Regions from separate parts of the Litorilinea aerophila genome, predicted to be linked through region 1. Evidence: riboswitches for the same ligand, from Rfam matches in the RefSeq annotation. Region 1 holds a riboswitch; the other holds the start of a gene.
What was found. A riboswitch is a leader RNA that binds a small molecule or an ion and turns the genes downstream of it on or off. The one in region 1 is predicted to bind FMN.
Positions count from the first base shown of each region.

Region 2: it holds a riboswitch for FMN, as region 1 does, so the genes downstream of both, FKZ61_RS01735 (ABC transporter permease) here and ribD (bifunctional diaminohydroxyphosphoribosylaminopyrimidine deaminase/5-amino-6-(5-phosphoribosylamino)uracil reductase RibD) in region 1, are expected to answer to the same signal.

Region 1 covers NZ_VIGC02000026.1:11,144-25,676, forward strand. Annotated here, with positions in the region: gene FKZ61_RS17720 (CSLREA domain-containing protein) at 1-1,303, shown strand, start outside; gene FKZ61_RS17725 (tetratricopeptide repeat protein) at 1,644-2,507, shown strand; gene FKZ61_RS17730 (hypothetical protein) at 2,511-4,853, opposite strand; gene FKZ61_RS17735 (ABC transporter permease) at 4,865-5,773, opposite strand; gene FKZ61_RS17740 (DUF1028 domain-containing protein) at 5,828-6,733, opposite strand; gene FKZ61_RS17745 (ABC transporter permease) at 6,752-7,699, opposite strand; gene FKZ61_RS17750 (ABC transporter substrate-binding protein) at 7,776-9,395, opposite strand; gene FKZ61_RS17755 (trypsin-like serine peptidase) at 9,751-11,196, opposite strand; FMN riboswitch at 11,690-11,855, shown strand; gene ribD (bifunctional diaminohydroxyphosphoribosylaminopyrimidine deaminase/5-amino-6-(5-phosphoribosylamino)uracil reductase RibD) at 12,168-13,412, shown strand; gene FKZ61_RS17765 (riboflavin synthase) at 13,451-14,074, shown strand; gene FKZ61_RS17770 (bifunctional 3,4-dihydroxy-2-butanone-4-phosphate synthase/GTP cyclohydrolase II) at 14,157-14,533, shown strand, end outside.
Region 2 covers NZ_VIGC02000002.1:110,384-124,916, reverse strand. Annotated here, with positions in the region: gene FKZ61_RS01775 (xylulokinase) at 1-150, opposite strand, end outside; gene FKZ61_RS01770 (sugar ABC transporter substrate-binding protein) at 164-1,162, opposite strand; gene FKZ61_RS01765 (ABC transporter permease) at 1,293-2,282, opposite strand; gene FKZ61_RS01760 (sugar ABC transporter ATP-binding protein) at 2,357-3,907, opposite strand; tRNA gene FKZ61_RS01755 (tRNA-Gln) at 4,334-4,405, opposite strand; gene gltX (glutamate--tRNA ligase) at 4,586-6,115, opposite strand; gene FKZ61_RS01745 (ABC transporter ATP-binding protein) at 6,304-7,134, opposite strand; gene FKZ61_RS01740 (ABC transporter substrate-binding protein) at 7,115-8,125, opposite strand; gene FKZ61_RS01735 (ABC transporter permease) at 8,162-9,004, opposite strand; FMN riboswitch at 9,327-9,513, opposite strand; gene FKZ61_RS01730 (hypothetical protein) at 9,573-10,616, opposite strand; gene FKZ61_RS01725 (YIP1 family protein) at 10,609-11,328, opposite strand; gene FKZ61_RS01720 (GumC domain-containing protein) at 11,427-13,358, opposite strand; gene FKZ61_RS01715 (PAS domain S-box protein) at 13,901-14,533, opposite strand, start outside.

The sequences.
Region 1 (14,533 bases):
ACTCTATAACTCTGGCCAGTGCACTATTCTGGAGAGTGCCATACGAGACAACGAAGCAGTCTTTGGTGGCGGTGGTATTGAGAACTACATTGAGAAGTCTCTGACTGTAGAGAGAAGCACCATCAGCAACAATACAGCCGGCGGTAACGGTGGTGGCATAGACAATTTCTTTGGCCACAGCAGTTTGTTCAACAGCACAGTAAGCGGCAACCGGGCAGGCTTAAACGGCGGTGGTATTCACAACAATGGAGTCGTGCTGGCCAATCAACAATTAGTGACCAGTACAACCACCCTGAGCTTTGTAACCATTACCGACAACACCGCTGATGCAGACGAGGATGAGCACGGCGACGGGGGCGGAATCTTCAACGTCGCCCACAGTCTCGGTAATCAGGGAGTGGTTAGATTGCACCAGGCGATTCTGGCGGGTAATCATGACCGCAGCGCTGCTGACAAACACCCGGACTGCTCCGGCCCCATCGATTCGCTGGGGTTCAACCTGGTTGGAAACGACACCGGCTGCAGCGGGTTCAGCGGCCTTTTCACCATGCCTGGGGATATTGTGGGCACCGGCAGCAGCCCTATCGATCCTAAATTGGGGCCTCTCCAGGATAATGGTGGCCCGACCCTCACCCACGCCTTGCTGGCTGGTAGCCCTGCTATCGAAAACGGCAATAACACCACCTGCCCCGCCAGTGATCAACGGGGTTTCCCACGGCCGACCAATGCTTTCGAAGACAGTCTGGCCCGGGCCCGATGCGATATCGGCAGCTTTGAAATCAGCAGACGGGTAAGCCTGGGTGGCGTCGGCACCAGTGAACTAACGCCCATCGCCGGCACTACACTGCCAGATGTACGCTTGACCTTCACCTTGACCTGGACCCATCCGGTACAATGGCGGAAACTGGATGTTTTGGATCTGCAGGTGGGCGAGGGCCTGGAAACGGTCCTCTGGGTCCGGTTTACGGAAAGCCAGGACGATAGCGGCAATGATGCCAGCACGTTCAGCCTGATTGACGGGCATGGCAACGTTATCGGGAGCGGAAGCGCTGGCGAAGACACGGTACTGGAAACAGAAACAGCCCGGTTACACCTGGAGGAAAGCTTCTTCCAGGCTGCCGGAGTTCAAGATCCGACCGTCATCGTCCATTTCACAGTCAGCTTCAAACAGTTGGCGGCCGGCCATCACTATCCAGTTTTCCTGTCTGCAACAGACGATGACGGCAATAGCCAGGAAGCTGAAATGGCGGGCATGTGGGGCGTAGGGTCATTTGTCTACCTGCCCTGGACCAGCCAACCTTAAAAGTTCGCCACTCGAATCAAGATCTACACAGCAGCCCCCTCGGGGCGCACACCGAAGGGGGCATTCCAGGGCGCATTCGACATCCATGGAATGCCCCCTTTTCCCCCGCCCCATTTCATCTAACCAGAGACTCCTCTTGTCTCTTCTCTAAAAGTTCTATGTGCCTCTGCGTCTCCGCTAGCTAGGTTTTAAAACAGGATTGACACCGCACCCATTTTTGGCCATACTGGTACAGTCTGGCGTCAATACCACAGCAGAAATTCGGCGGCACTACCTCTGGCGGATACCATCGGCGAATTTCTGCCGGGATTTACCACCTTCCCACCAGGAGAGAAAACCCATGCAACCGCCCCATCCCAACCCGCCCCCCGAAGCCGAGGAAGCCGACCTCCGCCAACAGCTCCACCTCCTGGAGGCCCACGTCGCCCGCAACGACGCCGAAATCGACACGCTCCAAATCCAGGCTGCCCGCGCGGCACGCCCCTGGTACCGGGACGCCTCCATCCTCATCGCGCTGATGGCCCTCCTCTTTTCCTTCGGGACCACGGGCGTCTCCTACTACATGACCGCCCAGCAGGCGATTCAAAACAACCGGGCCGAACTGCGCACCTTTCTCCAACGCCTGAGCGCCCTGCCCCGGGAAAACGCGGAGCTGGCCGCTTACCCCGACCGCCTGATCGCCGCCCAGCTCTCCAGCATGATCAACGCCGAGGCCACCCTGTTGGCCAGCCAGGCGGTCGAAGTGATGAACCGCCTGCCGGCCAGCTACGTTTCGGCCAACGAATACAACCTGGTGGCCGGCATCCTCTTCAGTACCGGCGAATTCGAGCTGGCCGGCCAGCTGCTGGAACGGGCCCTGACCATCACCAAAAGCCCCAACGAAGAACGGGCCACCCTCCGGGCCTACGGCAACCTGCTCTTTGCCTCCGGCAACGCGGAAAAGGGCCGAGAGATGTACCGCAAAGCGCTGGAAGTCTCCCGCCTCTATCCCTCCCAGGTGCGCTACTACACCGACTGGAGCGATGCCTACACAGAGATGTTATGGGCAGGGGCCGAGTTGAGCCAGAAGCACTGCGGAGAAGCCCGGGAACACATACAGCAGGCCTTTCAACTGGCCCAACAACTGACCCCGGGCGCCGGCCGGGATGAGCTGATGGGCCAGCTGCAGCAGGCCAACCTGCTGGTGGAAGCCTGTACCCCCTGAAGGTCAGGCCCCGCCCTGCTTCGCCGTGGGACAGGATGTCCCCCGGGTGACCCGGGCCGTGTACCAGGCCGTGGCCGCAGCCAGGAGATACGCCACCAGAGCGGCCCACAACACCCCCGTGAAACCGGTGCGCAAAGCCAGGGCCACCCCGCCCACCGACGCCACCACGGTCAGGACGCCGTTTACCGCCCAGGCCAGGGCCACCTGGGAGCGTCCCAGCCGCCCTGCCACCCGCAGGCCCAGGGGAAAGGGCATGCCCATCAACAGGGCCAGGGGCAGCAGGGCCATCACCACCACCCCCAGGCGCACGCCCAAATCGGCCTGGAAGAAGGTCCGGCTGAGCCACGGCCAGCCCAGCAGCCAGGCCAGCCCGGCCACGGCCACCCCCAACACCGGCAGCACCGGCAGGGAGTCCCCGCGCCACCAACGCCCAGCCAACCCACTGCCCAGCCCGCCGCCCATCAGCAGGACGCCCAGCACCGCGGTCACCGCCAGGGTCGGGTGGCCCAGGAAGAGGCGGGTCTGCTGGATCAGGGCCACCTCCAGGGCCATGAAGCCCAGCCCCACCGCCGCGAAGTAGCCCGGCAGCCAGCGGGCCGCCCGGGGCCGGACCCGCCGCTGGATCACCCCCACGCCCACAGCCCCCACGGCCAACACGAATCCCAAAATCCAGAGCAGGGGCCGCAGACCACGGGGCACCCCCCGCTCGAACTGGTAGAAAAACGGCCGGTCATCCGTGGTGGGCGATATGTCGCTCTCGGCCGCGGCCACCAACTGATCGAAGGTGACGACGCCGGCCTCCACCTGGAGCAGGGGCGCCTCGGCATAGATCTGGGGCAGATAGAGGGGCAAGAACCCCACCTGGCGGGCCACCGCCGTCAGGGCGCTCAGTTGCTGGCGGGTGAAGGGCGACCGGCGCACCAACAGCAGGGGAATGGGCGGTTCCCCATCCGGGTCCAGGAAGACGGCGATGTGTCCCAGGGCCTGCCGCTCGGTGAGCCCTTCTTGCTCCAGGGCCGCCACCGCGGTGATCAGGGCGCGGCTCAGGGTGAGCTCGTCGTAGAGCTTGATGGCCAGCTGGCCGTCGGGCTCCAGATGCGCCAGGTAGTCGGTAAACGCCTCCAGGGTGTAGGTGCTGTTCTCCACCAGGGCGTAGCCGGTCCGCTCCGCAGCCAGGGTCACCACCTGGGAGAGGAAGATCAGGTCGTAACGGGTCGCCTCCCGCCGGAGGACGCTCCGGCCCTCATCCACCAGCACCCGCACCGACGGCCGGCGATAGAGGTCGCCATTGTAGGCGGCAAAGCGGTTGACCAGCGTCACACTGGCCGGGTTTACCTCCACGGCCACCATCTCCCGGGCCTGGCTCTGGAGGCCAAACCAGATGTCCAGGCCGCCGCCCGGCCCGATGATGAAGACCCGCTCGGGTTGTTCCGTCGCGAAGGGAAAGAGCCCAATGTCGGACCAGAGGTAGTCGTTGTCCTTGGCCGGCGGCATCACCGACGGCGCGGCGCCGTCCAGGTACAGCCGATACGGGCCGCCGTCGCCAGGCGCCACCAGATCGGTCCGGGCGAAGGCATCCCAAACGGTGGCCACTATGCGGCCGCCGCCGGCCAGTCCCTCCACGATGGGCTTCCCCGACCCCAGGGAGGCCATGTCCGGGCGCAGCCAGCCCATGGCCAGGTTGCTCCCCACCAGCAGCAGGGCTGTGGCCAGGCCTGCTGTGGCCAGCCGCACCCCGTGCCCCCCTGGGAGCCCGCCGGCCATCCACCAGGCCGCCGCGGTCAACACGCCTGCAGCCAGCAGCGCGCCGTTCAAGGCCCCCAGGGCATTCAGGGTGGGGACCAGAAGCAGGGCGCCCAGGCCGGCGCCTGCCAGATCGGCCAGGTAGAGGCGCGGGCTGGCCTCGGACGCGGCGGCGAAGAGGCTGGCCAGGGCCAGGCCCATCCAGATGTAGGGCAGGGCCACCAGCCCGACCAGCACAAAACCCAGAGACAGGCCCGCGGTCCACACGGAAAGGGCAACGACGCCCAGCGCGGAAAGGCCGGCCAGGGCCATGTAGCGGGGTACGTGGCGAAGCCGTCCCCAGGCAGGGCGCCACGCCACCCCGGCCGCCCCCAGGCCAATGCCCAGGACCGCCAGGGAGAGCACCCCGAAGACATAGGGCGGATAGTAGAGGGTGGAGAGCAGGCGGGTCAGGGCCAGCTCCAGGAGGATGCCACCGGAGGAAAACAGGCCCAGGGCCACCAGCACACCCGGCGAGGCCGCAACCCGGGGCCGTGTCCGCAGGCCGTCCACGCTGCGCGGCGGCAGAGCATCCGACGCTGCGGCCATCTGTCCGTCGTCCATGGCCGGCACGCTCACAGATTCTTGAGACGGGGATCCAGGACGTCCCGCAGGCCGTCCCCCAGGAAGTTGAAGCCCATGACGCTGAGCATGATGGCCAGGCCGGGGAAGATGCCCATCCAGGGGGATTGCTGGAAGTAGGCCCGGCCCTCGGACAGCATCCGGCCCCAGCTGGGATCGGGCGGCTGGGTGCCCAGGCCGAAGAAGCTCAGCGCCGCCTCGGCCAGGATGGCAAAGCTGAGGCTCAGGCTGGTCTCCACAATGAGGGGAGCCAGCGCGTTGGGCAGAATGTGGCGAAAGAGGATGCGGGCGTCCCGCGCGCCGATGGCCCGGGCGGCTTCCACAAACTCCTCGTTGCGCACGGCCAGCACCGTCCCCCGGGCAATGCGGGCGAAGATGGGGATATAGACCACGCCGATGGCCACCATGGCGTTCAGGATGCCTTTCCCCAACGCAGCCAGGATGGCGATGGCCAGCAGGATGGCCGGAAAGGCAAAGAGGATGTCCATGGCCCGCATGATGACCTCATCCACCACCCGGCCCGCATACCCCGCCACCAGCCCCAGGAGGGTCCCCACCGTGGCGGCGATCCCCACCGCGATCATCCCCACCTGCAAGGAAACCCGGGCCCCCACCATGATGCGGCTGAGGATATCCCGGCCGAAGTCATCCGCACCCAGGGGGTGGCGCAGGGTGGGAGGTGAAAACCGGACCGAAAAGTCCATCTGGTTGGGATCGTAGGGGGCCAGATAGGGCCCAAAGAGCGCGGTCAACACCAACAGGGCCACCAGGGTTGCGCCCACCATGCCCGTGCGATGGCGCCGCAGCCGGTGGATGGTATCCTGCCAGAAGCCACGGGGGGCCGTCCGCCGGGTCGCTCCTTCCTGGCCCAGGGCCGGGGCCACTACCGCCGGTTCCGCCATCCCATCTCCTTCCTGCTGTAAAATCAAAGACTTTGCCGCTGTCGTTCTTCCCGTTCAAGGTTCCAGGGCATCCAGCAGCCGCTGACCCAGGCCCGGGTAGCCGCAGTGGTCCACCTGGGCCTCCCGGCGCAGGTACTCCCGCCACATGGGATCCTGCCGGATGAGCTCCCCCAGCAGGGTCAGCGCCTCCTGCTCCCGGCCCAACCGACCGGCCAGGTGCATGGCCCGCAAGAATTGGAGATAGCCTTCCCCAGGGGCCAGGGTCGCGATCTCCTCCAGCCATGCTTCCACCTGGGCCTTCTCCCCGGGCGCACCTGGCTCCTGGGTGGAACGGGCCACGGCCCGCTCCGCGCTGTAGGCCCGGTGAAGCCGGAGGAGACGATGCAACTCCTGCACCGGCCGGGGGTGGTGGTCCACCCGCAGATCCACCAGAGGGAAGGGATTGGGCGCAGCGTCCACCACCAACAGGGCGGCCGTTTGCTGGCCCCGGATGTCCCCGCCCTCGGCCTGGGCTGCGTCCAGCGCAGCCAACAGGCGCTCGGCCAGGTCGCCCCGAGCTTCCTGGTAGGCGACGGCCATGGCCTCCCAGACGGTATCCCGGGCCATCATGTTGGCCTGGGTACAGAAGCCTGGGCCCACGTGACTGCCGGCCTCGGGCATGCACCGGCGTCCGGTGTGGGTGGCCACCCGGCCTGCCCGGTCCACCAGGGAGACCTGGCGGAATTCCCGCTGGGGGTCGGCCGCCAGCAGGGCTGCCAGGGCCTGGGGCGCGGTCATGCCCCCCCGCAGCAGGGCCAACCCCAGGGTACCATAGCGGCGTTCGGCCAGGGCCTGGGTGGCCACCGCGCCCACCCCCCCTTCTGCCCAGGGGACCCAGGTGCCCACGGCCAGGTTGCAGGTCTGGACGGCCACCCCCATCTGGCCGGTGTCCAAATCGCGGGCAACGATGGAGTAGGTCATGGCAGGCTCCCCATTCCCCTATGCGTATTCGATGCGGGGATCCAGGAAGAAATAGATGAGATCCACCGCCAGGTTGACCAGCGCCAGGACCACAGCCATGGTGAGCACCGTGCCCTGGAGCAGGGGATAGTCCCGATCCAGGACTGCGTCCAGGGCTAACCGGCCCAGGCCCGGCCAGGCGAAGACTACCTCCACCACGACCACGGCGCTGAAGAGGGCCGTGAGCTGGAGGCCCAGGATGGTGACGATGGTGATCAGGGCATTGCGCAGGCCATGGCGCAGGATGACCACCCGCTCCCCTAGCCCTTTGGCCCGGGCCGTGCGGATGTAATCCTCGTTGAGGACTTCCAGCATGGCGCTGCGCACAAATCGGGTCTGGATGGAGCCGCTGATCACCCCGGCCGTCAGGGCCGGCAGCACCAGGTGGGCCAGCCAGTCGCCGAAGTCCACCGAGATGGGCGTGTAGCCGCTGGGCGGCAGCCAGCCCAGGGTGAGGGAGAAGAGGATCACCAGCAGAATGCCCAGCCAGAAGTCAGGGATGGAGACCCCCACCTGACTGAACAGGGAGGTGATCACGTCCAGCCGGCTGCCGGGCCGCAGGGCGGAGACGATGCCCGCGGGCAGGCCGATGAGCATGCCGATGAACAGAGCCGCGGCGGCCAGCTGCAGGGTCGCCGGCAGCCGCTGGAGGATCTGGGGCAGCACGGCCTGGCCGGTGATCAGGCTGCGCCCCAGATCCCCCTGCAGGGCGTGCCACAGCCAGCTCCCGTACTGCACCAGGAACGGCCGGTTCAGCCCCAGGCGCTCCCGGAGGGCAGCCACGTTCTCCTCATTGGCCTGCACCCCCAGGATCACCCGGGCGGGATCGCCCGGCACCAGGTGGATGATGAGAAAAACCGCAAAGGTGACTCCCAACAGCACCACCACCGTCAGCAACAGGCGTTGAATCAGATATCGGGTATTCATCTCCCCACGCCCCGCAGATGCCCTACCACTTCAACCACCAATCTTCAATCTTCAACCTTCAACCTTCCCCCACCTCCTACTGGTCCAACCACACCGTCCAGAAGTTGTTGGCCTGGTCCGGCCGCACGGTGAAGCCCTTCACGTAGGGACGATAGGCCCGGATCTCCTGCTTGTTGTACATGTAGACGTAGGGCGCATCATCCACCAGGATCTTGTTGGCCTGCTCGTAGATCTTGTAGCGCTCTTCAAAATCGCTGATGGAGCGTCCCTCCTCCACCAGCCGGTCGAACTCGGGGTTGCTGTAGCCGGTGAAGTTGAAGATCAGGCCGGTGTGGTGCTGGAGGTAGTAGTACTGGTCGGCGTCGATGAGGCCATTCCAGTTGCAGATGTAGGCGTCGTACTGGAAGTTGCCTTCCTTCTCCAGCCATTCACTCCACTCCAGGGCGTTGATAGTGGCGGTGATGCCCGCCTCAGCCAGCTGCTGCTGCAGGACCTGGGCGGCGCGGACCGTCTCCTGGTACTGGGTGGTGGGCATCAGCTCCAGCTCGATGCCGTCCGGGTAGCCGGCCTCGGCCAGGAGCTGGCGGGCCTTCTCCACGTCCCGGTCATAGGGCGCGTAGTCAAAGTACCAGGGGCTGCCCGGGCCGGTGGGGCCCTGGATGGGAACACACAGGCCGAAGAAGCCGGCCTCGCAGAGCTGCTGGCGGTCGATGGCGTAGGCGATGGCCTGGCGCACCCGCACATCGTCGAAGGGCGCGCGGGTCAGGTTGATGCCGATGTAGTCGTAGGAGAGCTGGGGCGCCCGGGCCACCACGATCTCCGGATCCTGCTCCAACAGGGCCACGTTTTGGGGCGCGACACTCAGCACCCAGTCCACCTCGCCGCCCCGCAGGGCCGTCTCCCGCACGGTGTCATCCGGGATGGGCTGGATGATGATCTCATCCAGGCAGGGGTAGCCCTCCTGCCAGTAGTGCTCGTTGCGCTGGAGGACCAGCCGGGTGGTGCCTTCCAGTTCGGTGATCTTGAAGGGGCCGGTGCCGATGGGAATGGTGACGTTGCCGTCTTCGTCCACGCTCTCCGGCGCCATGATGCCGGACGACTTGTCAAAGCCGATGGACTGGGGGAAGATGCCGAAGGGCTCGGGATGGGTGACGGAGACGGTGTAGTCGTCCACCACTTCGATGACCGTATCAGGCGGGCCCACCCGGGCCGCGTTGCCCGAACCGGTGGCCGGGTCGATGAGGCGCTCCCAACTCCACTTGACATCCTCGGCGGTCATCTCCCGCCCGTTGCTGAACTTCACCCCCTGGCGCAGGTGCAGGGTCCAGGTCCTGCCGTCCTCGGAGCGCTCCCAGGATTCGGCGAGCCAGGGGATGAGCTGGAGGTCGTTGTCGTAGAAAGTCAGCCCTTCCAGGACGTTGTTGAGGATCTGGTAGCTGGAATAAGAGCTGGTGGTGTGGGGATCCAGGCCGGCCCACTCGTTCTGGAAGGCTGCCCGCAGGGTGCCACCTGTTTTGGGGCACTCGCCGCCCATGATGGGCATGGCCTCCTCTGGGGCAGCGGCGGCTTCCGTCGCCGCGGGGGGTTCTGTGGCGGCCGCCTCCTCGGCGGTCGGTGCAGCCGCCGGGCCGGCACAGGCGGCCAGCAGAAGCAACAAAATCAGCCAGGTCAAGGTTCGTTTGTGGGTCTTCATCATGGGCTATTTTCCTCTCTGGTGAAGCATTCCGCCGATTTCGAAACTCGTGTCCTCAGCACACGAAACGACCGGACGGCCGCGGCGCACTGAATGAACTCCATGGTTGCGTCGCCTGCTTCGTCGATACAGCCTCCTTTCTGTTTCCCGGTTCTGTTTCCCGGTCTTTCTGTTTCCCTGTGTACGGGGGGAATGGGCCGGGGAAAGGGCCAGCCAGTTACGCCGGCTGCCTGGGAGCATGGAGCCTCAGGCAGCCGGGAAAGTCCATTCGCGCGGCCCGTGAGGGGGAACCACTGGGGCTATTATGGTCAGAGCCCCTGGGGTTTGTCAAGCCACCCCAATCGGCCCCGGCCTTCAGTCACGGGAAGACCTCGCGTAACCAGCTGATCACCGTCAGGTCACCGGGCGTGGTGCGTCTGGCAACGCTTGGGTAAAAGTCAAACACGCCGCAGACGGGCGAATTGCCGCCGCCGTCGCACTCCGACGCCACGTGGACGGCATCCACCACAGGAACGAGTTTACCGAGGCTGTTGTCGAAGAAGTATTGATAGATGGGGCTGCCGCTGTGGCCACCGCTGGTGTCGCAGGCATGGTTGAAAATGCGATTCCAACCGTCCGGCCCCTGGAAACGGAACGTACCCGGGTAGCAGTTGGCGGTGTCGCCGTAAAGGCGCCGGGGCTGGCAGTTCACCGGCACATCGGGCCGCATGCCGCCGCAGGCAGGGTAGCCGCGATTGTACTGGTTGTTCGCCTTCAATATTATGGCAGGAAGCGCCACATAGCCCATCCAGCCTGTCTGGTCACCTAACCGGTCGGGAATCACGATCAAACCCCAGTCCCATTGCCGGGCATTGGTAGTGGCAGGATTGCGCCACTGGGGATGGGTGAAATACCACGCGGTCTGCCCCGGCGCCGGGTTAGGCGAGATGGTCGAAGAACCGTAGGGGAGATTGTTGCCATCGCGACCGGGGCTCACGGTAAAGGTGAACCAGTTGTTCGTTCCCCGCCGGTTGATACAGTGGGCCGCCGTAATCAGGTGACGAGGACCGATCAGGGTCCCGGTGCAGTTGTTGCTGAAGTGGGAAATCGTGCGCCAGGGCCAGGCAGTCGTAGGCGTGCGGATGACGCGCGTGTCGATGCCGTTGCTGCGCGCAGCCGCCTGCACAGACCCGCTCTCTGCGCCGGAAGCCTGGCTTGCCATGGTCTGAATGAGGGGCAGGAAGATCCGGCGCAGATCTTCACGGGCCGATGGATCGTCGAGCCCCTCGGTGGCACTGGTCAGCCCGGCCTCGATGCGACAGCGGTGGATCTCTTCCAGCATGGTTCGATGCATGCTGATGGCGAACTCATGGCGGGTCGCCGTGTTGAAGACGTGCAGCACGGCGTCCTGCACAGGGACGGTGTCCGCAGGCCGCTCGACCGGGTCGGTTTCGCCGGGGTCATCGGGAACGGGGTCGATGGGCTCGTCCGCCGGATCCTCGATCAGCGCACCGGTTGCAACATATTGTACGGAGAGAAAGCGGTTGATGAACACCGGCGCCGACGGTGGCGGATCGGAGGAAATGACCTCGCGCAATGTCTCCAGATCGTAGGGATCGTTCGGGAGGCAGGGGTCGGATGTGTCCAGAAGCCCGGAGGTATCGTCATGGGACAGCGGTGCCCCAGTCGCCAAGGCGCTGGCCACCGGCCTGAGTATCGTGAACAGAAGGACGCCAACCATGACGAGCAACCAGAGGCGCCGCAGCCGAGACGCCCCTGCACCAACAGAAACCACGCCAACGTTGACCAAAGTGGGTGCCTGCATCTTGATGCTCCTTTCTGGTGCTGAAATCCTGCACTATCTCTGTAGATTGGATTCGATCCACAGATTCCGCAGATGAACACAGTCTTGGACTTGGGCCGATGATTGAAATCATCGGCTGGCACACCACAAGTGCGTTGAAACGCACTCCACGGGGCGGTTGGCACCTGGCTTCAATCCGTTTGGGACGGATTTCCTGCCCCGGCAAGCCATTTCCATGCTTCGTCATCGGGTGGATGGATCACGGTTGAATGTGGTCCTACCCATCTGTGTCATTGAAGTAGGGGGGAGCCGAGACAACCATCCAGAATAGAGAGCGTTGGAATCCCGTGTTGAGAGAGGCTTTCAGGATACTGTCAGGATACTCCTGAAAGGGTGTTGGATCAAATAGCCGTGCGCACACCCCGGATGTATCGTAGAACACAGATGAACCTTTTTCATCAGCCCTGGTTTGACAGGAAAGGGAAAACTCGATAGAGTGGCTACCAATTGAATACCGTACCTTCGGGGCAGGGTGAGGAAGCCCGCAGGCTTCCAATTCCCGACCGGCAGTGATCCAGCCCTGGCTGGCTAGCCTGCGAGCGGAGGCAGTCCATCTGCCGATGCAGGAGTGCGGTGCGATTCCGCCGCCGACGGTATAGTCCGGATGGGAGAAGGTGCAACGGTGGGTGCAGCCCGGTGGATGCGCCGCGCCGTTCATGCGGCTGGTCCGTTTCGCGCCGGCCGGACGATGGGTCCGGCGGGCGGTTTGGGTATGCCCAAAAGCAGCAGACGGTTCGCCAGCCCCCACAGCCTCGGAGTTTTCCTCCGAGGTTTTTTTGTGGCGTGAGCGCGCGGCAGCCGGCTGCGTGCGTCCGTGCATGGCCCATGCCTGAAACCGGCCCCGTGGTACTGCCACGGGGCCTTTTGATTGGTCCCCACGACTACAAGCGGGGCCGGGCCATCCTGGCCCCGGCAGGAGAGGAAACCAGCGCATGTCTGAACCGGTCATCTCCGAATCGATAGAAGCCGAGACCCCGATCGCCCTCCCCTACCCCTGGGGCGATCCGGGCCAGCCAGACAACCCGTCCCCCATGGGCCGGGCCCTTTCCCTGGCAGCCCTGGCCCGGGGCCACTGCCACCCCAACCCCATGGTGGGCTGCGTCCTGATGCAAGGGGACGCCACCGTGGGCGAGGGCTGGCATCGGGCCAGGGGTACGGCCCACGCAGAGGCCGTGGCCCTGGCCGCAGCCGGTCCCGCCGCCCGGGGCGCCACCGCCTACGTCACCCTGGAGCCGTGCAACCACTGGGGCCACACGCCCCCCTGTGCCCAGGCCCTGATCCAGGCCGGGGTGGCCCGGGTGGTGGTGGCCATGGCCGACCCCAACCCCCTGGCCCGTGGCGGCGCAGCCACCCTGCGGCAGGCCGGCATTCAGGTGGATGTGGCCCATCCAGACTCCCAGGAAGCCCGCTGGGCCCGGCAGCTCAACGAGCGCTGGCTCACTTTTCTGCAGGCGAAGCGCCCCTTTGTGCACCTCAAAGTGGCCATGAGCCTGGACGCCCGGGTGGCCACCCATACCGGCGCCAGCCGCTGGATCACCGGCCCGGCTGCCCGCCGCCTGGGCCATGCCTGGCGGGATAGCCACGAGGCCATCCTGGTGGGGGCCAACACTGTGCGCCAGGACAACCCCAGCCTGACCTGCCGCCTCACCCCCGAAGAGCTGCCCGGCCCCCTGCCCATCCGCCAGCCCCTGCGGGTGATTCTGGCCGGGGAACGCCCCCTCCCTGCCACGGCCCGGGTCTTCCAGGACGGCGGTCCCACCCTGGTGATCACCGGGGAGGCCCACTACCGCCGCCACCGCCAGGCGCTGGCCACAGTCGGCCCCCAGGTGGAGGTGGTGGCTGTGGCCAGCACTCGCGCCACCGGCTATCCCGATCCCGAAGCCGTGCTCCATTGCCTGCACGAAAGGGATGTGGTGGGGCTGCTGGTGGAGGGCGGCCCCACCGTAGCCGCCACCTTCCTGGACGCCGGGCTGGTGGACCGGATCAGCGCCTTCGTCGCGCCCATCCTGCTGGGGCCCCAGGGCCTGCCCGCCTTTGCCCAGGCCGATGTGGCGGACCCGGCCGCAGCCTGGCGCCTGACAGAGGTGGAAACCCGGGCCGTGGGCCGAGACATCCTGCTCAGCGGACGGGTGAAGGCGTCGCCCAGGACGCTCCAGGCCGGTGCGGCCGCGCCTTGAGCCTGGAGACCGGACATCCATTCCAGGAGGTTCTCACCATGTTTACCGGAATCGTGGAAGAAGTCGGCACCGTGCTCCAGCTCCAGCGCCGGGGACAGGACGCGGTGCTCACCATCCAGGCCCGCCAGGTGCTGGAGGGCACCCGGCCAGGCGACAGCATCGCGGTCAACGGCGTCTGCCTCACGGTCATCGACCTGGGCCCGGCCCGTTTCAGCGTGGACCTGAGCCAGGAGACCCTGGCCCGGTCCACCCTGGGCCGCCTGCTCCGGGGCGCCCCGGTCAACCTGGAGCGGGCCCTGGCCGTGGGCGGGCGCCTGGGGGGACACTTCGTCCAGGGCCACGTGGACGGCACCGGCGTGGTCCAGCGGGTGACCGGCGCAGGACGGGGCAAAGTCATCCGCATCCAGGCGCCGGCGGAGGTGCTGCGCTACATCGTCCACAAAGGCTTCATCGCCGTGGACGGCATGAGCCTCACCGCGGTGGACCCCGACGGCGGCGGCTTTCAGGTGGCCTTCATCCCCCACACCCTGGCCCACAGTGTGGCCCAGTTCTACCGGCCGGGCACCCGGGTCAACCTGGAGGCCGATATCCTGGCCAAGTATGCGGAGCGGCTGCTGGCCGGGCAGGAAACCGAAGACCTGGCTGCAAAGATGTTGACATAAACACATGACTCTCCTGCAAGAAGGGCATTTTTAAACGCAAAGGCGCCAAGAGTGGAGGTTAAGACAAAGTTTGAGGATGAACATGAACCAGTGGCATACGAACCAGAGCAGCGCCCTGCGGGCCGGGGAAGCCGGCCAGGTCGACTTCCCCCGCAGCACCGTCGCCCAGGCGGTGGAGGCTTTCCGGGCCGGGCGCATGGTCATCGTGGTGGATGATGCGGCCCGGGAAAATGAAGGAGATGTGATGGTGGCCGCGGAGCGGGTCACGCCGGGGGCCATCAACTTCATGGCCCGCCACGCCCGGGGGCTGATCTGCGTGGCCCTGCCCCCGGAACGGCTGCAGGCGCTCCAGCTTCCGCCCATGGTGGCAGACAACCAGACCCACCACGGCACGGCCTTCACCGTGAGCGTGGAGGCGGCCCACGGCGTCACCACCGGCATCAGCGCCGCCGACCGGGC
Region 2 (14,533 bases), on a different contig from region 1:
CCAGGCTTCGGGATCCTGCTCCACTCCGTTGTCCGGCCGGCTGAGGGTGGGGTAATCGCGGTAGGCGGTGGCCAGGACAGCGCCGTCCTGGTTCACCAGGGCCACCTTGGCGCCGGTGGTGCCCACGTCAACGGCGATCAGGGTCTGCATGCTTTTGGCTCAGCTATTCAGCCAGGGTCTCGGCGGTAATCAGCCGGCCGGGGATGGTGACCAGGTCCGTTTCCGGCGGGTTGCCGGCCAGGTAGTCTGCGATGATGCGAACCAGCTCGGCGGCCATGGCGTCGAAGTCCTGCTCGATGGTGGCGACAAAGGGGCCGCCCTTGGCAATTTCGGCCTTGGCAAAGTCGGTGCCGTCGATGCCCACTACCCGAATTTCTGTGCGGCCTGCGGCCTCGATGGCCTGGACCGCGCCCAGGGCTGGCTCATCCCACCCGGCCCAGATGCCGGCGATGGAGCCGGGCTCCGGGTAGGCGGTCAGCAGATCCTGGGTCAGGCTGCGGGCAAAGTCCACCGGGCCGGGCACCTCGATGTGCTTCTTCTCCAGCACGGTGATACCCGGGGCTTCCTCGAAGACCTCCGCCGCGGCTACAGCGCGGGCCCGGACGCCCGGATGCGGGTCGTGGGTGAACATGATGACGTTGCCCTCGCCCCCCAGCGCCTCCACCAGGTAGCGGGCGGTCTCCCGGCCCAACTGGGCGTTATCCGATGTGATATTGAGGACCACGCCGGGGCCGGTGCCCGCGTCCAGGCCAAAGACGGGAATGCCCGCGGCCTGGGCGCTCTCCAGGCCTTTGGTCATCTGGGCCGGGTCGCCCATCCCCAGGACGATGGCGTCCACGCCCTGGGTGACCGCGTCTTCGATGCGGCTGACCAGGGCGTTGAAGTCGGCATTGGTGTCCGTCACCGAGATCTCCCAGCCCTGCTCCTGGCCGTAGGCCACAAAGCGGTCGATGACGAACTTGGTGGTGGCGTTGGCCATGTACGGGGTCACGACGGCAATGGTTACGGTATCGCTGGCGGTGTCGGTGGTGGCTTCTGCCGCCGTTTCCGACCCGGTGGACGCACCGGTGTCGGCGGTGGGCGGCGGGGGGGCCACACAGCCAGCCAGAGACAGGATGCTGATGAGGATCAGCAGGTAGCAGGTTCGCACGATGCGGTTCATGGGTTCAATCCTTTGCAATGGCCTGGAGTTTGTGGATGGTGTCCGGTCGTGAACCGGTCTTTAACGGTCAAAGCCAGGGGGGCTCTGGCAGAACGATGCGCTTGGAGCGGGCGTGCAGGCACCTCCCTGTTTAGCGTGCCCGGCGGGACAGGCCCGACAGCAACACGGCGGCCACGATGATGGCGCCGGTCAGGACGTTCTGGATGTAGGAATTGACGTGCAGGATGTTCAGGCCGTTGTTGAGCACCCCCAACAGCAGCACGCCGAACACGGTGCCCGGCACGTGGGCCTCCCCTTCCCGGAACATGGTCATGCCCAGGAAGACCGCGGCAATGGAGGTGAGCATCAACGGCTCGCCAGCCGTGGGGTGGGCCGAGAAAAGTCGGCTGGTGAGCACAATGCCGGCAATGGCCGCGCCCAGGCCGGAGTAGAGAAACGCGGCCAGGCGCAGCCGGCGCACGTGGAGGCCCGCCAGGAAAGAGGCTTCCGGGTTGCCGCCCACCGCGTACAGCCGGCGGCCAAAGGCAGTCTGCTCCATCAGGAACCAGGTGACCGCCACCACCGCCAGCATCAGCCAGACCGAATTGGGGACAGGGCCGGTCATGCCCTGGCCGATGAAGCGGAATGATTCATCGATGCCCGAAAACAGGGTCGCGCCGCCGGTGTACCAGAGGGAAAGGCCTCGAAAGGCGGTCATGGTGGCCAGGGTAGCCACAAAGGCCGAGAGGCCGGCGTACGCCACCAGCAGGCCGTTGAGCATGCCCGCCAGGAGGCCCACTGCCAGCCCCACGGCGATGCTGGGCCACAGTCCGAAGCCCCGGATGAGCAGATCCGCCACCACCACGCCACACAGGCTGGCCAGCGTCCCCACCGAGAGGTCAAAGTCGCCCACCACCATCACCACCGTCATCGCAGTGGCCACAATGGCCAGGATGGCCACCTGTTCGGTGATGTTGCGCAGGTTGTTGACGCTGAGGAAGACGCCCGGCCGCAGCAGGGCAAAGGTGACAAACAGGGCCAACAGGCCGGCAAAGGTGCCGTATGCCCGGAGCCACGGGCCGAGACGCCGCCGGGAGAAGGGCAGGGACTCAGGAGCAACCTGGGTGTTTTGGGATTCCAACCGGCTTTCCATGGATTTCGTGTTTTCCAGACGTGCTTTCCAGACGTGTTTTCCAGATCCGTGAATTCGTTTTTTTAGCGCATTGGCCCATCCGCCGGGCGATCCACGCCGTAGCAGCGGCGGAGTACCGCCTCCGGATCCGCCCCGGTAGCATCCAGAATACCGGCGGGACGTCCCTCATGGAGGACCAGCACCCGGTCGGACAGGGCGAGGAGTTCAGGCAATTCCGAGGAGACCAGCACCACGGCCACGCCCTGCGCTGTAAGCTCCTGAATCAGCTTATACACCTCCAATTTGGCGCCCACATCGATGCCCCGGGTCGGCTCATCCAGCAGGAGGATCTTCAACGTTCCGGCCAGACAGCGGGCAAAGACCACCTTCTGCTGGTTCCCACCCGAAAGCTGGTAGACGGGCTGCTTCAGGCTGGCCGCTTTGAGCCCCAGGCTCTGGGCCAGCCGTTGGGTCGCGTCCAGCTCACGCTGCCGGTCCAGCAGGAAGCGCCCCCGGGCAAAGCGGGCCAGGTGGGTCAGGGTCACATTTTCGTAGACCGGCCGGGAGAGGAGGAGCCCCTGGGTGCGCCGTTCCTCGGGTGCCAGCGCAATGCCGTGGCGCAGGGCATGGGCAGGAGAGCGGGGTGTCAGAGGGTGCCGTGCGCCGGCCGGCGTCTGTAGCCAGAGCCTGCCCCCTCGCAGCCGGGCTGCGCCGAACAGCAGGTGCAGCAGTTCCGAGCGGCCTGAACCCATCAGGCCGGCAATCCCCAAGACCTCGCCCTGGTGCAGGGTGAAAGAGACGCCCTGGATCCGCTCGCCATGGAGCTCCTCGGCCCAGAGGACGGGCGGGCCGGGCTGCTGCCTGCGTGGGGGAAAGATGACCTCCTGCGCGCGGCCGGTCATGGCCCGGATCAACTGCTCCTGATCCCAGGACTGGGTGGGACGTGTGGCCACCACCTGGCCATTCCGCATCACCGTTACCCAGTCGGTGATGGTGAAGATTTCAGCCAGGCGGTGCGAGACGTAGAGGATGCCGGCCCCCTGGCGCACCAGGCGTCGGATCCCGGCAAAGAGCGAATCGATTTCCCGCTCCGTCAGGGTGGCGGTCGGCTCATCCATCACCACCAGTGCGGCATCGGCGGCAAAGGCCCGGGCGACCGCCACCAGGGTCTGCTGCCCGGGCGAGAGCCGTGCCACGGGGACATCCACCGGGATGGCGCACCCCAATTCGTCCAGGATCTGGGCCGCGCGGCGGCGCAGTTCGCGCCAGCGAATTTTGCCATACCATGTTTGGGGAAGGGGATGCCCCAGGAAGATATTTTCGGCCGCGTCCAGGTAGGGCACCAGATTGAGCTCCTGGTGCACGAAGGCCAGGCCCAGGCGTCGGGCATCCTGCACATGGCTGATGGTCGCGGGCTGTCCGTGGACCCGGATCTGGCCGGCGTCCTTGGGGACGGCACCCGCCAGGATCTTGATCAGGGTGGATTTGCCCGCGCCATTTTCGCCCACCAGCCCATGTACCGTGCCCGGGTAGACGGCCAGGGAGACCTGGTCCACGGCTCGCACACCGGGAAAGGTTTTGCTCACATGTTCCAGGGCCACCACAGGGGTGCTCGAATTGGTGGGCGGGGCCATGGCGTTAGCATCCATCCCTTGTGGTCAATGCTTGTGGTCAATGGGTAACGGCAAGATGACAAAACGTTGCGCGGGAGGATTATACCAGAAGTTCAGTGGCATCCCCAGTACACCATCTTTGCACTTGAGTTTAGCCACAGATTGCCCAAATAGAGCTCGATACAAAGCCGTGTGCATCTGTGGAATCTGTGGATCGATTCAAATCTGCAAAGAGAGTGGTAAAGGATGTTCAGAGAGGAATCTGGCCCAATCTGTGGTCATCTGGACGGATGGCATGGGAACACTGCATGCGGTGGTCGGGGCTGAGGCGCAAAAAAGAAAGCGCCCCGGCCCCGACTTCAAGATGAACATCGGAACCAGGACGCCTGCTCGGCCTTGTTCCCTGCTCATGGTTTGGCGACCCACAGGGAACTTGGTCTTTGAAGGCTGGGGGACAGGGATTCGAACCCCAACTATCTGATCCAGAGTCAGACGTTCTGCCGATTAAACTATCCCCCATCGCCTGACTGTTTTCAACTATACCACATACACCTGAAACCGGGCAAAAAATGGGGTTAAAAAATCACATCTTTTTTCGTCTATGCTGGAACCGCATAGTTGGTTCCGGTAGGGGGTCGGGTGCCGACCCGACCCCGCTGTCAACGGAAAATTTGCCAGGGACAGGGACCGCCTACCCCGTCAGACAGCCTGGGCGGCGTAGCTTTCCAGGGCCTGGAGGGCGTTTTCCACCCGGCGGACCACCTCTTCTCGCCCCAATACTTCCATGCTTTCAAACAGGGGCGGGGCCACGGTTTTGCCGGTGATGGCGACCCGGAAGGGCGCGAAAAAGCTGCCCACCTTCACGTTCATCTCCGCGGCGGCGGCACGGAAGGCCGCCTCCAGGGTGGCCGCATCGAAGGGCTCCACGCTGCGCAGCAGCTCCAGCCCCCGCTGAAGGGCCGCCACCGCCTGGTCGGTATCCATGTTCTTGCCGATGAGCAGAGTGGGATCCGGATAGGTGATCTCCGACGCCTCTTTGAAGGCCCAGTCCACGATGTCGGCGGCTTCGCTGAGCAGCTTGATGCGCACCTGAATCAACGGGATCAGTTTGGCCAGGCGCGGGCTGGTACGCAAGGTTTCCTCATCCAGGCCCAATTGCTTGGCCAGGAAAGGGGCCAGCCGCTTTTGCAGTTCAGCCGGATCCATTTCTCGAATGTAGACGCCGTTGAGCCACTCCAGTTTGGCGTAGGGCAGGGCGGCGGCGGTGGGGTTGATCTGGGCCAGGTCGAAGCGTTCGATGGCCTCCTCCCGGGTGAAGATCTCCCGCTCCGGGTCGAAGTTCCAGCCCACGTTGACCAGGAAGTTGAACATGGCCTCCGGCAGGTAGCCCGCCTCCCGGAACTCCCGCACCAGGGCCAGGTACTCTTTGCCGCCCACCACCTTCTTACGCTTGCTCATCTTGCCCTTGCCGCTGGGATCCAGGATGACGGGCAGGTGGACCAGCACGGGCATTTCCCAGCCAAAGGCATCGTAGAGGAGTTTGTGGAGTGGCGCCGATGAAATCCACTCCTCCCCGCGCAGGACATGGGTGATGCGCATGAGGTGGTCGTCCACCACCACGGCCAGGTGGTAGGTGGGCATGCCGTCGCTCTTCAGCAGGACCGGGTCGTTGATCCGGCTGTTGTCCATTTCGATGTCGCCCCGGATGAGGTCGTGGACGACGGTCTTGCCTTCCAGGGGGGCGGCAAAGCGGATGACCGAGGGGCGCCCTTCGGCTTCCAGGCGCGCCCGCTCCTCGTCGCTGATGTAGCGGTAGCGGCGGTCGTAGCCCTGGGGAAGGCCTCGGGCCTTCTGTTCGGCCCGCATGGCCTCCAGCTCTTCCGCCGTGGCGTAGCAGCGGTAGGCGTGGCCGCTTTCCACCAGCCTCTGCGCGTAGTCAGCATAGATTTCCCGGCGTTGGCTTTGGATGTAAGGCCCATAGGGCCCACCGATGTCCGGGCCTTCGTCCCAGTCCAGGCCCAGCCAGCGCAGGCCGTCCATCAGTTCATCCAGGCTTTGGGGATCGTAGCGCTTCTGATCCGTGTCTTCGATGCGGAGGATGAACTGACCGCCGGTGTGGCGGGCGTAGAGCCAGTTGAAGAGGGCGGTGCGCAGCCCCCCCAGATGAAGCGGGCCCGTTGGGCTGGGCGCAAAACGGACCCGTGCTCCTTTGCCTTTTTCGGTCATCATGCCAACGTCCTTGCCAGAGTATGTCCCAAGAAAGAATGTTCAGAAGCTCATCTCCCAAATGTGTGCGAATCTGCTTGGTTCCCTGCGAAACAGGGGTGGGTAGCGCACATTTGTGGCAGATGGGCCATCTTCAGAATTGCCCCAAGCGTACCATATGGACCTGGCAGCGTCAATCTGAACCCGGTCCTTCAGTCCAGCTCCCCTACTTCGCCGATGTACCGGCGGACCTGCAGGGTCAGGCGGCCGAAGGCTTCGCCGGCCATCATGTCAATGGTGCGGGGGCGGGGCAGGTCCACCGGGAGCTGGGCCACGATGCGGCCGGGCCGCTCGCTCATCACCAGCACCCGGTCGGCCAGGAAGACGGCCTCGGCAATGCTGTGGGTCACCATGAGGATGGTTTTGGCCTGCAGGCGATGGATCCGCAGCAGCTCCAGGTTCATCCGTTCCCGGGTCAGGGCATCCAGCGCGCCGAAGGGCTCATCCATCAGCAGCAGACGGGCGCCATGGAGCAGGGTCCGGGCCAGCACCACCCGTTGGGCCATGCCACCTGAGAGTTGTCGGGGATAGAGATGGCTGAAGCCGTCCAGGCCCACCAGGGCCAGGAGCTCCTGGGCCTGCTCCCGGTCCCGGGCCTCCACTCGCCCCTTTTGCACCTCCACAGGCAGCAGCACATTGTCCAGCACCGTGCGCCAGGGCATCAGGTTGGTGCTCTGGAAGATGAAACCCATGCTGGGGTGAGGTTCCTGCACCGGCTGGCCGTCAAACCAGACCCGGCCCCGGTCCGGGCGGATCAGGCCGCCCACAATGCGCAGCAAGGTGCTCTTGCCGCTGCCGCTGGGGCCCAGCAGGCAGACGATCTCGCCGGGCTGGACCTGAAGGCTCACGGTTTGGAGGGCACGGATGGGCGTCGGGCCTTCGGTGAAGGATTTGCCCACGCCGTCGACCACCAGGAGGGGCTGGCCGACGCCGGACGATGGCGGCGGCCACTCCACCGCCCGTTCATTCGACGACGAATTCATTGGTGAAGAGCTCCTCCGCCGGCACCGGGCTGTCCACCAGCCCGATACGCTGCATGAATGCCACCGCGGCCTGCCAGTCTTCCAGCCGGGTTGCGCCGGGCTGAGTGCCGGGCCGGCGCTGCCAATAGGCCAACACGGCGTCGAAGACGGCGCGATTGGCCGCCCGATTTTCGCCCCCGGCTTCCGGCACAAATTTCAGGGCAATCTCGAAGGCCTCGTCCGGGTGCTCCAGGGTGTATTGAATGGAGCGGAGGGTCGCCCGCACCAGCCGGCGCGCCAGCTCAGGATGCTGCTCCAGGGTCTGGTCGTTGGAGATCAGGCCGTTGGAAGGGATCTGCAGGTAGTCGTCCAGCGCGATCTGGGTGGTCTCGATGCCGGCCTGGGCCAGGATGACCGGCCCATTGACGCCGTAGTCCACGGCCGCATCCACCAACCCTTCGCTCACAGCCGCCGCCTGGGTGAAGCCGATGCTCTCCAGGTGAACGTCCTGTTCCTCCAGGCCGGCCGCCTCCAGGATGCCCCGCAGGGCCACGTACGACGCGCCGAAGGGGCCTGGGATGCCGATGCGCTTGCCGGCCAGGTCGGCGGGCTGGACGATGCCGGCGTCCTTTTTGGCGAAGATCACCACGGGATAGCGGGTATACCAGGCCATGATGTAGCGGACGGGCAAGCCCTGGGCCCGTCCCAACACCACCTGGTCTCCGCTGCCGACCATGAACTGAAGCTGGTTGGTGCCCACCAGTTTCAGGTAATCGTTTTCGAAGCCGTAGTCCAGGTTAATGGCCAGTCCTTCCGCGGCGAAGAAGCCTTGATCGATGCCCACATAGAAGGGCGCGAACTGAACGTTGGGGATGAAGCCCACGCCCAGGGTGACGGGCGTCAGGGCCGGGACGTCCCCTGTCCCTTGTCCCGGCGGCGTGATGGGGCTGCACCCGGCCAGGGCCAGGAGAACGGCCGCCAGCAGAAGTGTCACAAGCTTGAGTTTGCGCATAGTCACTCCATTCCGTTGAAGTCGGATTCCACACCATCAGGCTGCCCGCTGCCAGCGCAGGCAGTAGCTCTCCAACAGGGAGACGCCCAGATACAAGAGCTGGGCCAGCAGGATCAGGGCGATCACGGCGACGAACATCAGCGGCGTGTCCAACACGCCCCGGGCCAGGTTGATCAGGAAGCCCAGCCCCACATCCGCGCCGGAGAATTCGCCCACCACGGCGCCCACCACCGCCAAGATCACACTCAGCTTTAGCCCGCCGAAGATGATGGGCAGCGCGGCCGGCAGCTCCAACAGCCGGAAGATCTGCCAGCGGCTGGCCCGCAGGCTGCGCATGAGGTCGTAGAGGTCCCGGTCCACGTTGCGGATGCCCACCATGGTGCTGACCAGGGTGGGAAAGAAGGTGATGAGCCCGCAAACCAGGACTTTGCTCAGCAGGCCGCTGCCAAACCAGATGACCAGCAGCGGGGCAATGGCCACGATGGGCACGCTCTGGCTGGCCACGATGTAGGGAGAGAGCAGCCGCTCCGCGCCCCGATGTTTCCCCAGCCAATAGCCCAGGACGAAGGCCAGACTCAGGCCCAGGGCCAGTCCCAAAAGGACCTCCAGCAGGGTCACCAGGCCGTGGCGGACCAGGGTGCCATCCTGGAGGGTGAGCAGAAATTTGCGAAAGACAACCGCCGGTGCCGGCAGGATGAAGGGCGGATAGCCCTGCCACACCACCAGCCGATCCCACACGAAGAGGCCCAGCCCCAACACCACCGGCACCAGCAGGTACTCCAGGTGTTGCAGGAGCCAGCCCGCTGAATGCCCCGGCGCTGAGGTCCCCTCGCCCCGGGGACGGTCCGTCTGGGTTTTCACCTTTGCTTCGAAGGTCATGGCCGCGCTCTTCTCCTCATTCTCTCCGGGCTCCTCTTCCAATAAAGTTCCAATGAAGAAGGTCCCGAAGTTTCATCTGTACACTTCGGGACCTGTCCACGTCTCGCCTCCCCAGGGCCCAGCCCGCGGGGACACAGCCCACCGGCCAGGCATCAGACGGCAGGCGCCTCCTCGGTGTCCACGGGCTTCCTGGCGGGGTTAGCTGCCCGCCGGATCACAACGCCCCGAAGTCTTGGATGTCAAGACTCCGGGGCGTTTTCCGTAGCACAAATCCGTAGCACAAAGAGGCGCCAACCGGCCTTTCCGGTTGCGCTGTCTCTGTCAAGACCTTCTCCCATCCGGACTATACCGTCGGCGTCGGCTTTGCTGGTTTCCCAGCGCACCGCACTCCTGCGGCCTGGTACGCCAGGCCGCTCGCGGGCTTACTGACCCTGTTGGGCCAGATCACCGCCGGTCAGGAATTGGACCCCAGCCCTGGGCCGGGTCCTCACCTTGCCCCGAAGGTACTCTGTCAGTCGTATTCGATTTGTGTATCAGTATAGCGGCAGGGAGCGCGGCCGTCAAACCCTCAGGACCTGCGGATCAGGTGGGCGGCGACCGTGGCCCTGTCCTGCTCCCAGGGGATGGCCCCGTCCGCCTCGAGTGTCAGGGTTGGGAGGTGGCTGGTGTGCCGCCGGACGATGTCGGCCACCGTCTGGACTGTGCGGTCCACGTAGGCGGTGCCGTCCGGCAGGTGGCTTTTGGCATCCAGATACCCTCCCTGGCCGGTGTGGCGCATGGGGCCCATGGGGATTCGGGTGATCTTTCCCTGGCGGCGGGCCCGGTTCCACTCCGAAGCGGCGAAGATGGGCCAGCGTCCGGGGGCCAGATCGCCCAGTCGCTGGATTTTGTCCTCGCTGCCGTAGAGGTGGTAGAGGTGGTCCGCGGCCAGCAGGCCGGGGTCGCTGCTGAAGATGCCGCCCAGGGAGATGATGTAGACCGGTGCCCGCAGCCACTCTTTGAGGTAGGTGGCCGCGCCCACGGCCATCTGGCCAGCGCCGCTGTAGCCCATCACGAAGATGGGCAAGGGGTTGTTGAGGGGGTATTCGTAGCGCAACAGGCCGTGGAGGAGCACTTCGGCCGTGGCCTGGTTGTAGAGGGGGCCGTACCGTTTGTCGGCCGAAATTAACACCTGCCAGATGTTGCGCAGGTTGATGAGATAGCCGGCGATGGTCGGGCCATGGATCTTCCGTTCCAGCGCCCAACGCCACAGCCGGGCAAAAACAGGCTGCCCGGTCAGGGCCAGGTTGTTGACGGAGTAGGGGAAAATGTCGTCGATGATGACCGTGTGGGGCAGCACCAACGCCAGTCGCCGCAGGAATTCCTGCTCCCGGTAGCTGAGGGTGGCGCCCGATACCCGCCCAATGCCAGAGAGGAAGATCAGGTAGCTGTTCCGCTGGGGGCGCACGGTGCGCACCAGCCCGTCGGACGGGATCCCGTCGTCGTAAATCTGATCGCCGAACCAGCCTGCCCACCAGCCCAGCATCTCGAAGGGGGAAAGGGCGGCCCAGACCAGCAGGCCGGCCAGCACCAACCCGATCAGCATGAGGAGATCGCTCAACGTATCAACCACCGGGTTGCTCCTTTGAGGCCTTGTGGGATGTCCGCGAGCGGCCGGGGCGGTGGGGCCACCGGTCCCAGCTTTCCAGGAAGCGAGGGCGGCGACGTAGCCGGGGGAGATCCTTTTCGGTAAATTGGAGGGGGACTCCCGCTGCGCGTCGGGCCAGCCAGCGACCCAGGCTGTAGATGGGGCGCCCCACAGTGCGCCGGTAGATCTGGATCAGGGCCCAGCCCAGACCGCTGGCCACCAGGGCCTGCCACGTCTCCAGCTGGAAGCCCACCCGGATGGCCACCAGGATGGCCACCATGCTCCACAGGGAGAGCAACACCGAAAAGGCGTTGCCCAGAAAGGGGGTCAGCTCGAAGAATGCCAGCAACTGGGGGGCGTAGGCCAGGCCGACCACGGCCGCCACCTCCGGCAGGGCCTGTCGCCGATCGAAGACATGGTTGCCGATCAGCCACACGCAGATGGTCCACAGCAGGTAGCCGAAGAGGTGGCTGACGGCCGAAATGGCCAGCGCCAGGATGAAGCGGCGCGGGCGCACCCGGTTGATGAAGAGAACCACACTTTGCCCCAGGGACTCGGACAGGCCGGCCAGCCCGACCACGGCCAACGCAATCCAGAGTCCCTGGGGCGCATGTTGGATGGTGGCGAAGATCCCCTCATCCAATGAGAGCGCGCCACGGAGTATTCGCCCGAACGATGGCAGTTCCGCCGGCTCCATGCAGCTCCCTTCTAGACGGTGTGGCGCAGGCCAGTTTGCTACGCCACAAACAACATGACATCAAGGCCTGGGAACCGGGTTTGGGGCACGCCAGGTCCTTACCCCGCGGCCGGTGAACTCTGGCGCCGCAGGTTTGCGAAGAAAGGCTCCTTGCCCAGAAAATCGGCTACAAAGGCCACAAAGACCGAGAGCATCAACGCCATGGCCCCGGTCACGCCGACGACCATGAGCAGGCGCACCGTGGGGACCGGCTCCACGGGCGGGATGGCCGAAGCTGCCAGGCGCACTTCGCTGCCCGCCGCTGCCCGGGCCAGGTTGAGCTCGGCCACCTTGCTGTTCAACGTCTTCAGGGTTTCCCAGTTCAGGTCCCGGGATTGGGTAAGTTCTCGTCCCCGGGCCGTCTCGGCCTCCAGCTGGGCCTTCAAGCCCTGGACTTCACCCTCCAGTTGTGCAATGGCCTGGGACAGGGGCTGGTCGTCGGTGCTGAAGTCGGGAATGCTCTGGAGTTCCTTCAGTTCCAGGAGGGCAGCGGCCTTTTCCCGGGCCAGGGTTGCCAGCGGGTTGTCCGTGCCCACCGCCTCGCCCAGGGCAGCCACATCCCCCGTCTGGAAGAGCTGGGGATACTGCTCCTGGATGGCCTGAATCAGCTCGCTCTCGGTGGGGACCTTCTCGCCCAGATGCTGATAGGCGTCTCCGCTCAGGGCCTGGGCCGTCAGGCTTTCGATTTGCTGATCCAGCCGGGTGATGCGGGCGTTCAGGGAATCGATCAGGGCGTCGATGTCGGCCAACATGCCCTCCACCGTCAGGTTCGGCTCAGTTTCCAACAGAAACTGCAGGGTGGCATCCGGCGCCTGGATCTGCAGGCTTGTGGGGGCGGTCATTTCTGGCATAGCCAGGTCGATGTTAGAAATGGTGTTCTGGGCCAGGAGCTGGGTAAAGGACTGGAGCTTGAGCACCTGTAACGCCTGGGCACTGCTGGTCAGTCCCTCTGGGCCGCCATTGGCCACCTGCTCCCGCAGCGCCTGGGCATCTCCCACCAGCCGCAGGGCCCGGCGTCGGGCCTGGCTGGCGTCGGTCAGGGCTTGCTGGATTCGTTCCACCTGTTGCTGGAAGGCCTGGACCTGGGTGTTGTTCACCGCGTCCAGATAGGCGGTCACCAGGGCTCGCTGGCCTTCCTGTTCTTTGTTGAAAGCCACCAGCTGATTGCGGGTCTGGGCTTCCAGATAGGCTGCAATCACTTCCTGTCGGGCTTTGACCGCTTCGTCCACCAGGGCAGCGATGGCCGTGCGTTTGCCCCGCTGGAGGTTGTCGATGATGTCCTGCTTCTCGGCCACCAGCCGATTCAGCTCGTCCACCCGGCTTTGGGCGATGAACTGCTCCAGCTGGGCCTGGGACTGCTGGTACTTTTCCTGGGCCTTGGCCAGTTCCGCCTGGATGGAGTTGAGGAGTTCATCTGGCACCTGGCCGTATACCGTGTTCACCTGGTCCACGTAGATGCGGGCCCAGGTATTGGCGATGGCGGCGGCTTTTTCCGGCGAGTCCGCCTCTACCGTGATGCGAATCAGATCGCTGTCTCCGGTTCGGCTCCCTGTCGGCTGGGCGAGCGATGCCGTAACCATTTCTACCAGCGTGCCCGGCTGACGTTCTTCCTCGCTGAGCATATCCCCCAGCTCTGCGGCCACGGCCTGGGCGATGGCGCCGCTGGTGGCCAGGCTGACCAGGGCGCTGCGCCGGGCAGTGGCGGCTGTACTGTTGGTGGTATCTTCAGAGGTGGTGCGGAAGCGGGGGTCGAAGTTCACGTCGCTGATGGTGCGCACAATAGCCACCGAGGCGCTGGCCGCATAGACAGGTGTCTGGAACTGGCGCAGGATGAGGACGCCCACCGCGGCCAGCACCACCGCGGCCAGGGTCAGGCCCACAATCTCGCGCCACCAGCGGAGCAACACTTCCAGATACTGCCGTAAGTCGATCTCATCTTCGGCCACCCATTGCTGGTGTGGCGTCGGTACATCCATGGGTTCTACACTCATGTATCTCTTTCCCCTGACGATGATCCATTTGCGGAGTGCGCATCCTTAGATGCAGCTCCGTTCCACCAGGCCCGGCATCTGAGGATGCCCACTCCGCGTCATCATGAACTACTGAATTTCAGCTGACAGGGCTGCACCTGACATCCATGGGGAAATTTGACCTGACAAATTCATCCCTGTGCTGCCTCCCGGATGGGACGGCCCCTTTTTACCAAGGCGCTGTCAGCCTGGGGCTGATTATACATCAACCCCTTGTGGAAGCGAACTGATCGACCCGGTCTGGATGATGTAGTAAATCCCGGCAGAAATTCGTCGATTGTTCCCACCAGAGGTAGCGCGCCCAGAGGGCACCCGGAATTTCTGCCGTGGTATTTACGCCAGACTGTGGTAGCTTGACGGGAAGAAGTGGTGTCTGGCCGAGACGCTGGTGGGGGAAAGATAGGGGAGGCGGGGAAAGTCGTCGGCGGATGAGGGAGGATAGGGCGAGATTCTACGAGAGGCGGCATTCAGCAGGGGCACGGCCGCGGCCGGCCCCTGCTGGCTCATACCAACAGCCGGGTGGCTTCCTGGAGGGCCACCTGGACCTGGGAAAATTCCGCCTGGATCTCGGCCACCAGGTGGCGCTGCTCGTGCCAGGCCTGGGATGCGGCGTCAGCGGGAGGGGATTTTTTCCCGTTTTCTTGGGCCAGTCCCTCCAGGCGTAGACAGAGTTCCGCCAGCCGGCTGGCGCCGAACATGCTGCTGGTGGAGTGGAGGGTGTGGGCGGCCCGGTGCAGGGTGCGCTGGTCACCGTTCCGCAGGGCCAGCTCCATCTGGGCGATCAGGCGGGCGGCGTTGGTCTGGTACTCCTGGAGCAGATTGGGCAAAAACTGGCCTGCTGCTTCCCCCAGGTCTTCGTGCAGCTCGGCCAAAGCCTGGCGAACCGCGGCCACTTCCGACATCTGGCTTCTGGCTGGCGGGCCATCGTTGTGAGCCGCCGGTAGCTGCTCCGCGGGCCGGGCGTTTTCACACGTGTCTTCCGGAGCGCTCCCTTTCTCGCGGGTCTGTTCCCGACTCTGTTCCCGACTCTGTTCCCGGCCCTGTTCACTGTCCTGGCTGTGTAGCGCCTGGTAACAGGTTTCCAGGGCCGCGATGAGCTGTTCCATCTCCAGGGGCTTGCTCAAGTAATCGTCCAT